One region of the Agrobacterium sp. CG674 genome, then DNA from elsewhere that is predicted to be linked to it. Evidence: predicted binding sites of a transcription regulator. Region 1 holds the regulator's gene; the other holds the start of a gene.
What was found. Region 1 encodes LexA, which represses DNA repair genes until DNA is damaged. Its sites were predicted from a motif close to TGTTCNNNNTGTGTTCNG; they were not measured.
Positions count from the first base shown of each region.

Region 1 (7,296 bases):
GGATCGCACCATATGCAAGAAAACGCGAAGCAGCAATGGCATAAACGCATGGCTCGTATTCGCCCTAAGTGACTGCGAATAAATTAAAAAACGAGATTAACTGAAATTCGGTTAATCAAAAATATGTGTTCATGATGACGATTTCGTCGGCGCGCGACATGTTCAACTGATAGCGCGAGATCTCATCGATCATATCACGCTCCAGCGAGCCATCACTCATCAGCTCAACTTGGCGCTCCAGCGCCGTGCGGGCCTTGGTAAGCTTGGCCAATTCTGCCGAACGGGCGACGCGCTGCCTCTCCAGCTGCTCCGCAGCCTTCAGCCCGAAATCACCATGGATGGAATGATACCCGAAATAGGAGAGAAACGCGACCGTGATTGCCGGAACGACAAGACGGCCAAAACGTCTTTTCTTGTGATGCTTGGTCCACATACTCTGAAACAGCCTTCAAACGCGTTACTGAAGGCATCATAGCGACATATGCTTAACCATCCGTTGACCTTAACGCACGCTCCGACCGCAGCGCACAAAAAAGCCCGGCGTTAACCGGGCTTTTCGTCGTGTCATATCGATATCGAAATCAGCCGCGAAGAATGGAGCGGCCTGCATAGGCGGCCTGTGGGCCGAGCATTTCTTCGATACGGATCAACTGGTTGTACTTGGCCAGACGGTCAGAGCGCGAAAGCGAGCCCGTCTTGATCTGTCCGCAGTTGGTGGCAACCGAAAGATCGGCAATTGTGGAGTCTTCTGTTTCACCAGAGCGGTGAGACATGACAGCCGTGTAGCCAGCCTTGTGTGCAGTTTCAACAGCGTCGAGCGTTTCCGTCAGCGAGCCGATCTGGTTGACCTTGACGAGGATCGAATTGGCGACGCCCATCTTGATGCCGTCACGAAGGCGGGCAGAGTTGGTCACGAACAGATCGTCGCCAACCAGCTGAACTTTCTTGCCGATCTTGTCTGTGAGGTACTTCCAGCCGTCCCAATCGTCTTCGGCCATGCCGTCTTCGATGGAGATGATCGGATACTTACCGGCCAGCTCGGCGAGATAATCCGCCATGGCTTCAGGCTCCAGCGTGCGGCCTTCGCCTTCCATCACGTATTTGCCGTTCTTGAAGAATTCCGTCGAGGCGCAATCGAGAGCAAGCGCCACGTCTTCGCCTGGCTTGTAACCAGCCTTTTCAACGGACTTCATGATGAAATCGAGTGCTTCCGGTGCGCTCTTCAGGCCCGGCGCAAAGCCGCCTTCATCGCCCACATTGGTGTTGAAACCCTGCGCAGACAGTTCCTTCTTCAGAACGTGGAAGATTTCAGCGCCGATACGCACCGCGTCACGGATATTTTCCGCGCCGATTGGCATGATCATGAATTCCTGAAAGTCGATTGGGTTATCGGCATGCGCGCCACCGTTGATGATATTCATCATTGGGACCGGCAGCAGATGCGCGTTTGGGCCACCAACGTAACGATAGAGTGGCAGGCCTGTGGTTTCGGCAGCAGCTTTTGCAACAGCCAAGGAAACGCCGAGGATGGCGTTTGCACCGAGGCGCGACTTGTTCGGCGTGCCGTCGAGTTCGATCAGCGTCTGGTCGACATGGATCTGGCTCTCGGCATCGAAACCGCCCAGCGCATCGAAGATTTCCGTGTTGACGGCTTCGACTGCCTTCTCGACGCCCTTACCGAGGTAACGCTTACCGCCATCGCGCAGCTCTACAGCTTCATGTGCGCCGGTGGATGCGCCCGATGGAACCGCTGCGCGGCCGAAGGAGCCGTCTTCAAGATAGACATCTACCTCAACGGTCGGGTTGCCGCGGCTGTCGAGAATTTCGCGTGCGATAATGTCGGTAATGGCTGTCATGATCTCTCCCTTAGGATTGGAACAGTGTTTTTCAGGTGCATGTCTTAAAGCGCATGAGGGAACCTGTGAAGAAGTTTCAGATTCCGGCTTGCGATAAAAACACGTCGCCAGAGCGGCGAGTCGTTTGGTGGTCGTCTTCCGCTGTAGCCGATGCGGAAGAAATTACAATGACAAGCCCCGTCCTGCGCGATGGTTTCCTTCGACGCCTCTCGGCGCCGAACTATCAGGTGGACTTGGTGATATTGTCGAAAGCCAGAAGTTTTTCGAGAAGCTTCGGCATATCTTTCAGGTGAACCATGTTGGGGCCATCGGATGGCGCATTATCAGGGTCTTCATGCGTTTCTATGAAAAGACCGGCAACACCAACTGCCACCGCCGCGCGTGCCAATGTTTCCACGAATTCGCGTTGACCGCCCGTCGAGCCACCCTGCCCGCCCGGCTGCTGAACCGAATGGGTCGCGTCGAATATCACTGGCGCACCGAGCGATGCCATGATTGGCAGTGAGCGCATATCCGACACTAGAGTATTGTAGCCGAAGGATGCACCACGCTCGCACAGCAGCACATTGGAGTTGCCGCTGTCATTTAGCTTGGCCAGCACGTTCTTCATGTCCCAAGGTGCCAGAAACTGGCCCTTCTTTACGTTGATCACTCGGCCGGTCTTTGCAGCAGCCACCAGCAGGTCCGTCTGACGGCTGAGAAATGCCGGAATCTGCAGAATATCTATGACGGGCGCGACAATGGCGCACTGCTCTTCGGTGTGAATGTCCGACAAGACTGGAAATCCGAACTGCGCCTTCAATTCTGCGAAAACTTCAAGCGCCTTGTCGATGCCAATGCCACGCTGGCCCGAAAGCGAGGTGCGGTTGGCCTTGTCGTAGGATGATTTGTAAACCAGACCGATTCCCAGCTTGCCACAGAGTTCGGCCAGCGTTTCGGCAATCATGAAAGCATGGTCGCGGCTTTCCATCTGGCACGGACCGGCAATCAGGGAAAATCGTTCGGTGTTCGAGAAAGAGACCGCTCCAGCGCCCTCGCCGGCAATGACCTTCAGATTGTTCGTCGCACTCATGGTTTTCCCTTGGAACAAATGAAACAGTGCACGGGCATCACGCCCGATCTTAGCAACGCATGTAGCAGTAAGCCGACAGCGAGTCACGGTATAGGAGCGGTATTCGGCGGGATTGTGGGCAACGTTGAAACTCGTTTGTACTTTCACTGAGTTTTAAGGGATTGCAGAACACATATGGAACAGATAGTGTTCGTTCTGTATTTGTTTCCCGAATCTCCGCCTCGAATCGTCAAGGGTCTCTTCATGCTCACGCGCAAACAGCAGGAACTGCTTCTATTCATTCATGAGAGAATGAAAGAGTCCGGCGTGCCACCATCTTTCGATGAAATGAAGGATGCACTCGAGCTTGCCTCCAAGTCAGGCATCCATCGGTTGATCACAGCCTTGGAGGAGCGCGGTTTCATTCGCCGGCTACCAAATAGAGCCCGTGCGCTTGAGGTTATCAAGCTTCCCGAATCATATTCACCCCCAGAAAAGCCACAGCGCGGCTTCACGCCAAGCGTTATTGAAGGCAGTCTGGGCAAAGCTGCAGCGGTCGAACAACGGCCTCAGCCATCATCTTCCAACAGCAGAAACTCCGAATCAGTCAGCGTACCGGTCATGGGACGCATTGCAGCGGGCGTGCCAATCTCCGCCATCCAGAACAACACTCATGATGTGGTCGTGCCGATGGATATGCTGGGTGCAGGCGAGCATTACGCGCTTGAGGTTAAAGGCGATTCGATGATCGAAGCCGGTATATTTGACGGCGATACCGTCATTATCAAGGATACCAGCACCGCAAATCCCGGAGATATCATCGTGGCTCTGGTGGACGAAGAGGAGGCAACGCTCAAGCGCTTCCGTCGCAACGGCGCCTCTATCGCACTGGAAGCTGCGAACCCTGCTTATGAAACCCGCATATTTGGACCGGATAGAGTCAAGATTCAGGGAAAGCTGGTTGGTCTGATCAGGCGTTATCACTGATCAGCTTGGAAAGCTCTGCACGCGCGTTTCATACGGAGTCTTAATTCTGTTGCGCTCGCGGGGCCTCAAGTCACCACGCAGCGACAACAAGGATGAAACTTATTAGCCGGGTATCCATTCCACTGTGATTGTGTGCTTTGTAGCGGATTTCCGTTATAGCGGCAGAGATTTTGCATGGGAATTGGCTGCTGCGTTTAGAATGCCGTTTGTGACCCACATTGATCGCCAAGCTGGTTACGGCCATCAAATAATTTGAATGATGCCATCGCTGTGCATGGCTTTATGCAAGAAATTCTCTGGGTTATTGATAGTCTTCTTCTTTTTGATCGCTGCCTTTCAGGAGCGCTGCTCATGTATCAACTTTTCATCGCCAACAAGAATTACTCGTCTTGGTCACTGCGAATCTGGGTGCTGATGCGCACGCTCGGAATTGAATTTTCTGAGCGATTCATGCGTTTCGATGACAAGGACCATGCATTTTCGGAGTTTTCACCGACATCGAAAGTTCCATGTCTTGTGGATGGCGATCTGACCGTATGGGAATCGCTCGCCATCACCGAATATCTTGCGGAAAAGCATGATGGCGTTTGGGCAGCGGATGCCAAGGCCCGGGCCTGGTCTCGCTCTGCCGCTGCGGAAATGCATGCGGGCTTTTCCACGTTGCGCAACAACCATCCGATGAGCGTTGGTCTTAGAATACGGCCATCTTCCATATCCGAAGCATTGCGGAGAGATATTTCCCGGATCGACGCCTTGTGGCAGCAAGGGCTGGCAGCCCATGGCGGTCCATTCCTGGCCGGGGCCGAATTCACGGCTGTGGATGCGTTTTTCTGCCCGGTTGCGTTTCGGTTCCAGACATATGGAACTGTGCTGTCTGCCGCGTCTAAGAACTATATGGATCACCTCCTATCCCTTCCGGCAATGCGAGAATGGGAACAGGCAGCCCTTCTGGAACCGTGGCGCGATGATGCGCATGAGGCCGAGGCGCGGAATGTGGGGGAATGGCTAGCGGATTTGCGCGCTGTCACGTCGTGACGTGCAGCGGCACGTTCAGAGGTGCGATGGCTATGGGCGGACTGCGAGCAGGTGTTCGATATGGGCCGGAATTACTGTGTTGAAGCTTTTGTCGCGCCAGTCGTAATGACGGTGCACCGTCCATGGCCGATCATCGCTCAGCATGGCAGCTCTTGCTGTCAGGACGGGCTTTGTTGCATCGCCCAGCCATAGCTCCATAGAACCGGTGCGACGCAAGGTTTCCTCAGTGACGAGAATGGCGCCGGAACGGCAGGTGCTGAAGGGAACGCTGCGTGTCGTGACGACAATATTGGCGATATCGCAGGCCAATCCCGCGAATGCACTGTCGAGCACCACCGCAACACTGACGCCGCTTTTGGATTTCGATATGCACCAGCTGTTTTTTCGGCAGGTGAATCCATCTGTTTTGAGAATAACCCGCTGCATTTCCTGCCGTTCTCTCGCTTTGTCTTGGTCCGTCAGCGTTTTGCGGCGTCCGGTTTGCGCGTCATCCCCAGCCTCGTCATCACCATCTGGTGACTTTTCTGCGTCAAGCATGTCAGCTGGAATGTGGCGCTCCGGCAGGGGCAGCGCCCTCGCCCACTGGTCATAGATGAAGCCCGATGCCCGCTGCTTTGTGGTTGCCACGGCATCGTCAGTCAAAAGAGCAACGAGCGACCCATCCTCATAAATCAAAAGGTCCGGTTTGCTGCTCCATTGCTCCGCGCTCAGCAGCACATAGCCCGCCGCAACGAAGGGTAGTCCGATCAATGCAAGCCGGGTGCGTAAAAGGGCGAGCAGTAGAAAACCTGTCGTCGACACAGCGAGGAACCAGCTGTTCTGCCGTCCAATCGTCACATCCCCGCCCCAGCCTGACACCGTTGTCGCGATGTCGATGACCATTGCCATGCCATACCCCATCACCTTGATGAATGGTCCATCGAGCCCGAACGGCATGAGCAGCATGCCCATCAGCGCAAACGGCATGACGATGAGTGACATGATGGGCATCGCCGCCAGATTTGCGGCAAGCCCATAGGTTGTGATGCGGTGAAAATGTTCGATGGTATAGATCGCGGTTGAAAGACCGCCAATGAGGGATGTCACGACTACACCACCAATGATGGTTGCGCATTTAGAAGCGGCGCTGAGCCACCACGGCGGATGCGCGATAACAGGGCGCTCGCGTTCTCCTCTCCACCGGCTCCAGGCCGCGAAGCCCGACACAAGAGCAAGCGTCGCAGCAAATGACATCTGGAAGCTCGGCCCCATCACCTCGTTGGGAGACAAGACAATGATGACGATGGCGGAAAGCGCAACATTTCGAACGCTGATCGATGGCCTGTCCACCAGAACCGCAACCAGCATGATCGACATCATCAGCCAGGCTCGCTCCGCAGAGACGGCAAAGCCTGATATCAGATAGTAGCAGAATGTCATGAGAAGTGCCGCAAAGGCGGAGATTTTCTTCACGGGCCATCGTTGCGAGAAGCCGGGAAAGAAGCTGAATACGGTTCGCATGCCAACAAAGAAAATACCGGCCGCGAGCGCCATGTTCAGCCCGGAAATCGCGACGATATGCGCGAGGCCCGAGATGCGCAAAGCCTCCATTGTTTCGTCTGATATGGCGCGTCTCTCATCGGTGACAATCGATGCAGCAAAGGCTCCGGCATCACCGCCGATCAGGTCGCGAATGCGGTTGGCTATGTTGCTTCTCAGCGCATAAAGCCGCCGATCCGCCGCCCCTGCCCACGTGCCGCCTTTCGCCTCGCCGGCCGGATCCGTCCACACTCGCGGCGCGCCATAAAAGAATCCGGTTGCACCAATGCCACCGAAATAGGAGCCAAAGGCGAAATCGTTCAGCCCCGGTAGAGCTGGACCGGAAGGCGGTGACAGGCGTGCCTTGCCGGTAATCGACGCACCGATCGCTACCGCTTCATGACGGCTGCGAGCAACCAGCGAAACCTTTTGCGGCGCGCGGGCAAGCTGCGGGGCTGATGTCTGCTTCAGCGCAACGACATATCGCCAGTTCCCCCTTGCATCCAGCTCGCGGCGTTCCACAGTTCCGGCAATCTCGGTCGTTACCGGGGTATCGAGAATGATCGTGCCCGCCCGCCGTGACTGCCCATCGGCCAAAACCATGCCCAGCACCACAAGCGCCCCAGCCTTCAAAGCCATGGAGATGGGTCCCTGCCTATAAGACAGGGCGCAAACGATGGTGATGGCACATGCGGCAAGCGAAAACAGAAGCCATTGCGGCGGTGTGGTCGGCAGGCTGAACCAGAGGGCGGCTCCTGCCGCGACCAACACGGGTATGAAGAGGAACTCGTGGCGGTGGTTTGCCTCTTCAGCAATACATCTATTCAACACGCGCCTGAGGCGCGCCAT
Region 1 is NZ_JBNWDZ010000003.1:228,590-235,885, reverse strand. Features, by position in the region: gene ACQZ51_RS10325 (FtsB family cell division protein) at 116-433, opposite strand; gene eno (phosphopyruvate hydratase) at 582-1,856, opposite strand; gene kdsA (3-deoxy-8-phosphooctulonate synthase) at 2,080-2,928, opposite strand; gene lexA (transcriptional repressor LexA) at 3,172-3,894, shown strand; gene ACQZ51_RS10305 (glutathione S-transferase family protein) at 4,246-4,929, shown strand; gene ACQZ51_RS10300 (ComEC/Rec2 family competence protein) at 4,960-7,278, opposite strand.

Region 2 (7,296 bases), 270 kb from region 1:
GAGCGTCCACGCGCGCCGAAGGCGGAAGCTCCAGCCGCCGGTGAAGCGACGCCGGAATCTGCAACCCCGGGCAAGAAGCCTGCCGCACCAGAGCCCGGTGCAACGGCCGCACCTGTGCCAAAGGAGCCGCCGACACCCGGCAGAGCGCCTGCGCCGAGTGAACAGCCAAACCCGGCCCCTGGTCAGCAGCCATCTGAGCAGCAACGCCCACCGCGTGCCCAGAGCGGTGAGCAGCCAGCGATCCCTGTAGCGCCAGTCGCACCACAGGATGGCCAGACCACCGGTCAGGCACCAGCCGGTGAGCCTGTTCCGGCGCAGATTGCGACACCACAACAGGAAGCCGCTCCATCGACTAAGCAGGAGCTGGACAAGGCTCGCGCTGTTGCCAAGGATCCTTCGAAGTCCGCCGACACGGTCATTTTGCCGATCGACAAGGGCGCAGCCGTTCTGGATAGCGACAAGGAAGCCGAACGCTCTGGCAACCAACAGTCACGCGATCAGCGTCGTCAGGAGCGTGAGGCCGTTCGTGACTTCAAGGTCCCGACATCTGACGCGGAAGCACAGTCCCGTCGTGGTGACAGCAATGCGGCACAGATCGTCATTCAGGCCATCACCTCCATGCAGGGTGAGCGCGTAGACCGTCGTCCAGAGTATGACCGTCCCGAAGGCGTGCGTGAATGGCAGCCGCGCGACATGCCACGTGGTGGCCGTGATCGCGACATGGGCGACCGTGTGTTCCTGCAGTATGGCGATCGAGTCGTTGTGCGCGGAGATGATAATGACCGTTTCGTTCGTGATGGCGCCAAGCCATATTACGAGCGCCTGTCCGAAGGCCGCGTTCGTGAAACCGTCGAGCGTCGGGATGGTAGTCAGGTCGTGACGATCCGCAACCGTTACGGCGATGTCGTCCAGCGTTCGCGCATCGATGACCGTGGTCGTGAATATGTGCTGTTCTATGCGCCTGAGCTCGTAGACCAGCCGGACCGCGAATATGTGTATCGTGACCCGGGTCTGGATCTTCCACCAATGCGCTTGCGTATTCCCGTGCAGGACTACATCATCGATACATCAAGCGAGCCGGACCGCGACTACTACCGCTTCCTCGAGCAGCCACCGGTCGAGCCTGTAGAGCGCGTCTATTCCATGGATGAAGTGCGGTACTCCGCCCGTATCCGCGACAAGGTGCGCCGTATCGATCTTGATACCATCACCTTCGCAACAGGCAGTGCGGAAATTCCGATGAGCCAGGCACAGTCTCTGCGCAAGGTGGCAGATGCCATGAACAAGGTGCTCGAAAAGAACCCCGCCGAAACCTTCCTGATCGAAGGTCATACGGATGCCGTGGGCGATGACCAGAGCAACCTCGTTCTCTCTGACGAGCGTGCCGCTTCCGTTGCCAATGTGCTGACCGACGTCTACGGCATCCCGCCGGAAAACTTCGCAACACAGGGTTACGGCGAACGCTTCCTCAAGGTCCAGACGCTCGGCGCATCCCAGGAAAACCGCCGCGTAACGATCCGTCGTATCACGTCGCTCGTGAAGCCTGTCGCTCAGAAGTGATGTAACGCGAGCCTGATAAATCGGGATTGTCCCGACAGATTAAGCCCCCGAAAGTTGATCTCAACTTTCGGGGGCTTTTTAAATTGTGGCGCGCAAGACTCGCCCGCCAGAACTGCGATTAGAACTTCACGGCAAGGCCGATGTTCACAGCGTGCTGCGTTGTGTCAAAGTCGATACCGGCAATGTCGGCATTGCCATAGTCATTGTAGCGATATTCCACACGCGTGAAGATGTTCTTTGTCAGAGCAAAATCGACGCCAGCACCGACCGTCCAGCCCTTGAGCGTCTCTTTTTGGCCTTCAGATATGTTTTCCCAATATCCCTTCGTTGCGGTGAACCCGCCGGATACAAAGAACAGAGCGTGATCTACAGCGTAACCTGCCCGTCCGCGGACAGAGCCAGAAACATCTGTTCCGAATTTGTTGTTGCCTACAAAATCGACGTCATTCCAGTCGTAACTGACATCGGCTTCAACGCCGAGAATGACGTTGTGCCCAACGTCAAAATTCCAGCCGCCAAAACCGCCAACGCGTCCGCCATTGAAATCACCTTCTGCCTTGGCGCCGCTTTGTGAAAGTGTGCCTTCCATCCAGCCATACCCGCCATGGATACCTGCGTAACCGCCAGCCCACGAGAACTCAGAGGTTTCAACAGCTGTCGGCGCAGATGGAACTTCATTCACGGCATCAGCCGCGATAGCGCTGCTTCCCCAGACTACGGCAATCGTTGTGGTTGTAAAAATGAAACTTCTGAACATATGCGTCTCCACTCGCTTTGATACGTATCAGCATAATCAGCGTCGCTTTGCGCGTATGTAGTAAAAAAGACACAGAATTCAGGATGTGCAGCGTAAGTAAATATTCAATAAATATAATTCATAAAGAAAGCCCAGGTATTTAAGACCTATTATAGATTAGAAATTTAATCTGAATTAAAAAAATTTCACTATTTTTACCCTCATCCTCCGCGGATACAACCATGTGTTTGTGCGCGGCTGCGTGCTTCTTACGCGAAATTCGCCTTTCAGAGAGCGAATCGCTCATTCAGACGTTGCATGCAGCTGAGGCGGCCCCGCAAAATTTATTATCCTGCGGGGTCAGTGTTGAGCAAATGCGACGCGCTTTCTTAATCGCCAAGCACTCAGATAAGTGCGACGGCGATCTCTGCGGCCAGACGGGCATTGTTGCGGACCAGTGCAATATTGGTGTCCAGGCTGCGGCCTTCGGTGATTTCGAAGATTTTCGAAAGCAGATAAGGCGTAACGGACTTTCCAGCGATCTCGTCGTCCTCCGCGTGGGAAAGGGCGCGGGTGATGTAGATCTCCATCTCCTCGCGGGAGATTTCGTCCTCTTCCGGCACGGGGTTGGCAACCAGCATGCCGCCATCAATGCCAAGCTGTTCGCGCGTTGTCTGGAAATTGGCGATGGCTGCTGGGCTGTTCAGCGAGAGCGGGCTTTTAAGGCCAGACGCCCTTGACCAGAATGCCGGAAACTCCGTCGATCCGAAGGTCACGACAGGAACGCCATTCGTTTCCAACACCTCAAGCGTCTTTGGAATGTCGAGGATTGCCTTGGCACCGGCGCAAACAACGATAACGCCGGTTCGTGCCAGTTCGGTCAGATCAGCGGAGATATCGAAGCTCGTTTCAGCGCCGCGATGCACGCCGCCAATGCCGCCAGTTGCGAAGACCTTGATGCCTGCGTGTTCAGCAGCAATCATGGTGGCGGCAACAGTCGTTGCGCCGGTGCGACGCTCGGCGATGGCGAAAGCGATATCGGCACGTGATACTTTCATCGCATCCGTTGTCTTTGCCAGTGCCTCTAGCTCGTGCTTTTCGAGCCCGATATGCAAGGTGCCGTGAATGACGGCGATGGTGGCCGGAATGGCGCCCTGATCGCGGATGATCTGTTCCACGCTTTCAGCCATCTGGATGTTGCCGGGATAAGGCATTCCGTGGGTGATGATGGTTGATTCGAGGGCGACGATGGGTGCGCCGCGCTGCTTGGCGGCGGCAACCTCAGTCGAATAAGCGATGGGCAAAAGCGGGGGAATGGATTTTGTCATTGGTTCTTCCGATCTATATCAGCGGTCTGTTCATACCATTTCTGCCGGTGGCACAAGGGCCAGCATGGCATCGAGCGTGTTCTGGTTTAATTCCGGGGCGGTTGCGCTGGGGGATTGGACGGTGATGGCCGCAGCCGCAGCACCCCATCGCAGCGCCTGTGATGGTGGGTGCCCCTGCCTGATGGCGGCCAGATAACCCGAGGCCATCGCATCTCCCGCACCGGTGACATCTCGTACCGAGGTAATAAGGGGCGGGTGCTGAATGGCCGTTTCCCATTCGTTGAAACCCACGACGTGCCGTGCACCGCTGGTGATGACGCCGCCGCGAAGGCCGAGCGATTTCAAAAGTTCCGGCCATTCTCGCACGTCTTCCACATCAGCGCCGGTCAATGCCCGCGCCTCTGCCTCATTCATAAAGAGAATGTCGATATCGGCCAAAGCGGGTTTAAGCTTCACAACTTTCGCAGGCGATATGGCGATGGCCGCGAGCGGCTTCTCGCAGGCGCGCGCAGCCACGCTCAAAGCCAGCAACGTGGCCTCCGGCAGGTTGGCATCGCAAAGAATCGCATCGCTTGCCATGATGGCCTCGCGCACGGCCCGCACCCGTAGGCGGCGCGGGGTGAAAAGCGTGTAGAGCTCCATATCTGCAATAGCGATAACAAGGTTTCCATCCCGTTCAAGGATGGCCGTGTAGCTTGGTGTGCTGCGATCGAGGAATGTGAACGGCGTATCTTCGACGCCAGCGTCTCTTGCCGCCGCGGCGACTGTCTCTCCATTCGCATCGCCACCACGCGGCGCGATAATCCTGACCTGGAAGCCGAGGCGCGACAGGTTGCGGGCTGCATTGAAACCGCCGCCGCCAGCCTCCTCCATCCATGCGCCGGGATTGCTTGCTCCGACCACGGTTTCCGTCTGGATCATCCCTCGACGGTCAATATGTGCGCCGCCGAGAACGAGTAATTTATTCACTGCCGTTTTTCCCCATGTCAGCCGTCAAATGCGTATCGATTCGGTTTTTGAAAGCCTTTGAGACCCTGATGCAAGGTAATGTTTTTCCACAGCTTGAAAACAAAAACAAATGTAGAACAAAGGACTTATCCATATTTGATTTCAATATGATGATGCCCCATTGCGGGATGAGAACAAATAAAGTACAAAACGGCCATCGAGAGCTTCATTGCCTGTGCGGCTTCAATAACCTAAAGGTGGTTTCCAGATGGCACAAAATTCTTTGCGTCTTGTAGAGGACAAAGCAGTGGATAAAAGCAAGGCACTGGAGGCGGCGCTTTCCCAGATCGAACGTTCGTTCGGCAAGGGATCGATTATGAAGCTCGGTTCCAATGAAAGTATCGTCGAGGTCGAGACCGTTTCCACAGGTTCGCTCAGCCTTGATGTGGCGCTCGGTATTGGTGGTCTGCCCAAGGGCCGTATCATCGAGATTTACGGACCTGAAAGCTCGGGTAAGACGACGCTCGCTTTGCAGACAATTGCAGAAGCGCAGAAAAAGGGCGGTATTTGCGCTTTCGTGGATGCCGAGCATGCGCTCGATCCGGTCTATGCCCGCAAGCTCGGTGTCGATCTCCACAACTTGCTGATTTCGCAGCCCGATACGGGTGAACAGGCGCTTGAAATTACCGATACGCTGGTGCGTTCCGGCGCGGTCGACGTGCTTGTCATCGACTCCGTTGCTGCGTTGACGCCGCGTGCGGAGATTGAAGGCGAAATGGGCGACAGCCTTCCTGGTCTTCAGGCTCGTTTGATGAGCCAGGCTCTGCGCAAGCTGACCGCCTCGATTTCGAAGTCGAAGACCATGGTCATCTTCATCAACCAGATCCGCATGAAGATCGGCATTTCCTACGGTTCGCCTGAGGTGACCACTGGTGGTAACGCGTTGAAGTTCTACGCATCCGTGCGTCTCGATATTCGTCGTATCGGCGCCGTCAAGGACCGCGAAGAGGTTGTGGGCAATCAGACCCGCGTCAAGGTCGTCAAGAACAAGATGGCACCTCCCTTCAAGCAGGTCGAATTCGACATTATGTATGGCGAAGGCGTTTCCAAGACGGGCGAGCTTGTCGATCTGGGCGTGAAGGCTGGTCTGGTCGAAAAGGCCGGTGCATGGTTCTCCTACAAGAGCCAGCGTCTGGGGCAGGGGCGTGAAAACGCAAAGACCTTCCTCAAGGAAAACCCCGCCGTGGCCGAAGAGATCGAACTGGCGTTGCGCCAGAATGCTGGCCTCATCGCTGAAAAATTCCTCCAGAACGGTGGACCTGAGGCGGATGCGGATGGGGTTGATCCCGACGCATGATGGTTTTTGCCGGACGGAAAATTCGGCAATATTCTGGTGTTTGAAGATCAAAGGTCGTGCGATTGTGTCGCACGGCCTTTATTTGTGCTGTGTCCTTGCCCTGTTTGGCTGGACAGGCCGAGTGGCGGACGATAAAAGCCAGTGTTTTTTATGCTATGGCCGCGGGATCGCGTGGAAATGAAGGACTTCTGATGAGCGGTGTAAATGAAATCCGGTCGACCTTCCTCGACTACTTCAAGAAGAACGGTCACGAGATCGTGCCATCCAGCCCGCTTGTGCCGCGCAATGACCCGACATTGATGTTTACCAATGCGGGCATGGTTCAGTTCAAGAACGTCTTTACCGGATTGGAAAGCCGTCCCTATTCCACGGCTGCATCCTCGCAGAAGTGCGTTCGCGCCGGTGGCAAGCATAACGATCTTGATAATGTCGGCTACACCGCCCGCCATCACACCTTCTTTGAAATGCTCGGCAACTTCTCCTTTGGTGACTATTTCAAGGAAGAGGCGATTACCCACGCCTGGAACCTGATCACCAAGGAATTCGGGATCGACAAGAACCGCCTGCTGGTGACTGTCTACCATACCGACGACGAAGCCTTTGATCTCTGGAAGAAGATTGCCGGTTTCTCCGATGATCGCATCATCCGCATTCCCACCAGCGATAACTTCTGGGCAATGGGCGATACCGGTCCTTGCGGTCCCTGCTCGGAAATTTTCTATGATCATGGCGATCATATCTGGGGTGGCCCTCCCGGTTCTGCAGATGAAGATGGCGATCGCTTCATCGAGATCTGGAATCTCGTCTTCATGCAGTATGAGCAGGTAACGAAGGAACAGCGTATCGACCTGCCGCGTCCCTCCATCGACACCGGCATGGGCCTTGAGCGTATTTCCGCGCTTCTTCAGGGCAAGCATGACAATTACGATACAGATCTGTTCAAGGCTCTAATTGCCGCATCCGTCGAGGCCACGGGCGTTCCGGCGGAAGGCGATAACCGCGCCAGCCACCGCATCATTGCTGATCACCTTCGCTCGACCGCCTTCCTGATTGCCGATGGCGTGCTGCCGTCGAATGAAGGTCGCGGCTATGTGCTTCGCCGCATCATGCGCCGCGCCATGCGCCACGCAGAATTGCTCGGCTCACGCGAGCCGTTGATCTGGAAGCTGCTGCCCGCGCTCGTGCAGCAGATGGGCCGCGCCTATCCTGAGCTGGTACGCGCCGAGGCGCTGATTTCCGAAACGCTGAAGCTGGAAGAAACCCGGTTCCGCAAGACGCTGGAACGCGGCCTCTCGCTGCTGTCTGATGCAACGTCAACCTTGAACAAGGGCGATATGCTGGATGGCGAAACGGCCTTCAAGCTTTAC
Region 2 is NZ_JBNWDZ010000003.1:501,261-508,556, reverse strand. Features, by position in the region: gene ACQZ51_RS11665 (OmpA family protein) at 1-1,560, shown strand, start outside; gene ACQZ51_RS11660 (outer membrane protein) at 1,679-2,317, opposite strand; gene ACQZ51_RS11655 (pseudouridine-5'-phosphate glycosidase) at 2,701-3,624, opposite strand; gene ACQZ51_RS11650 (carbohydrate kinase family protein) at 3,655-4,593, opposite strand; gene recA (recombinase RecA) at 4,841-5,929, shown strand; gene alaS (alanine--tRNA ligase) at 6,121-7,296, shown strand, end outside.
Region 2: the regulator LexA is predicted to act here: its motif matches at 4,695-4,712, upstream of recA (recombinase RecA).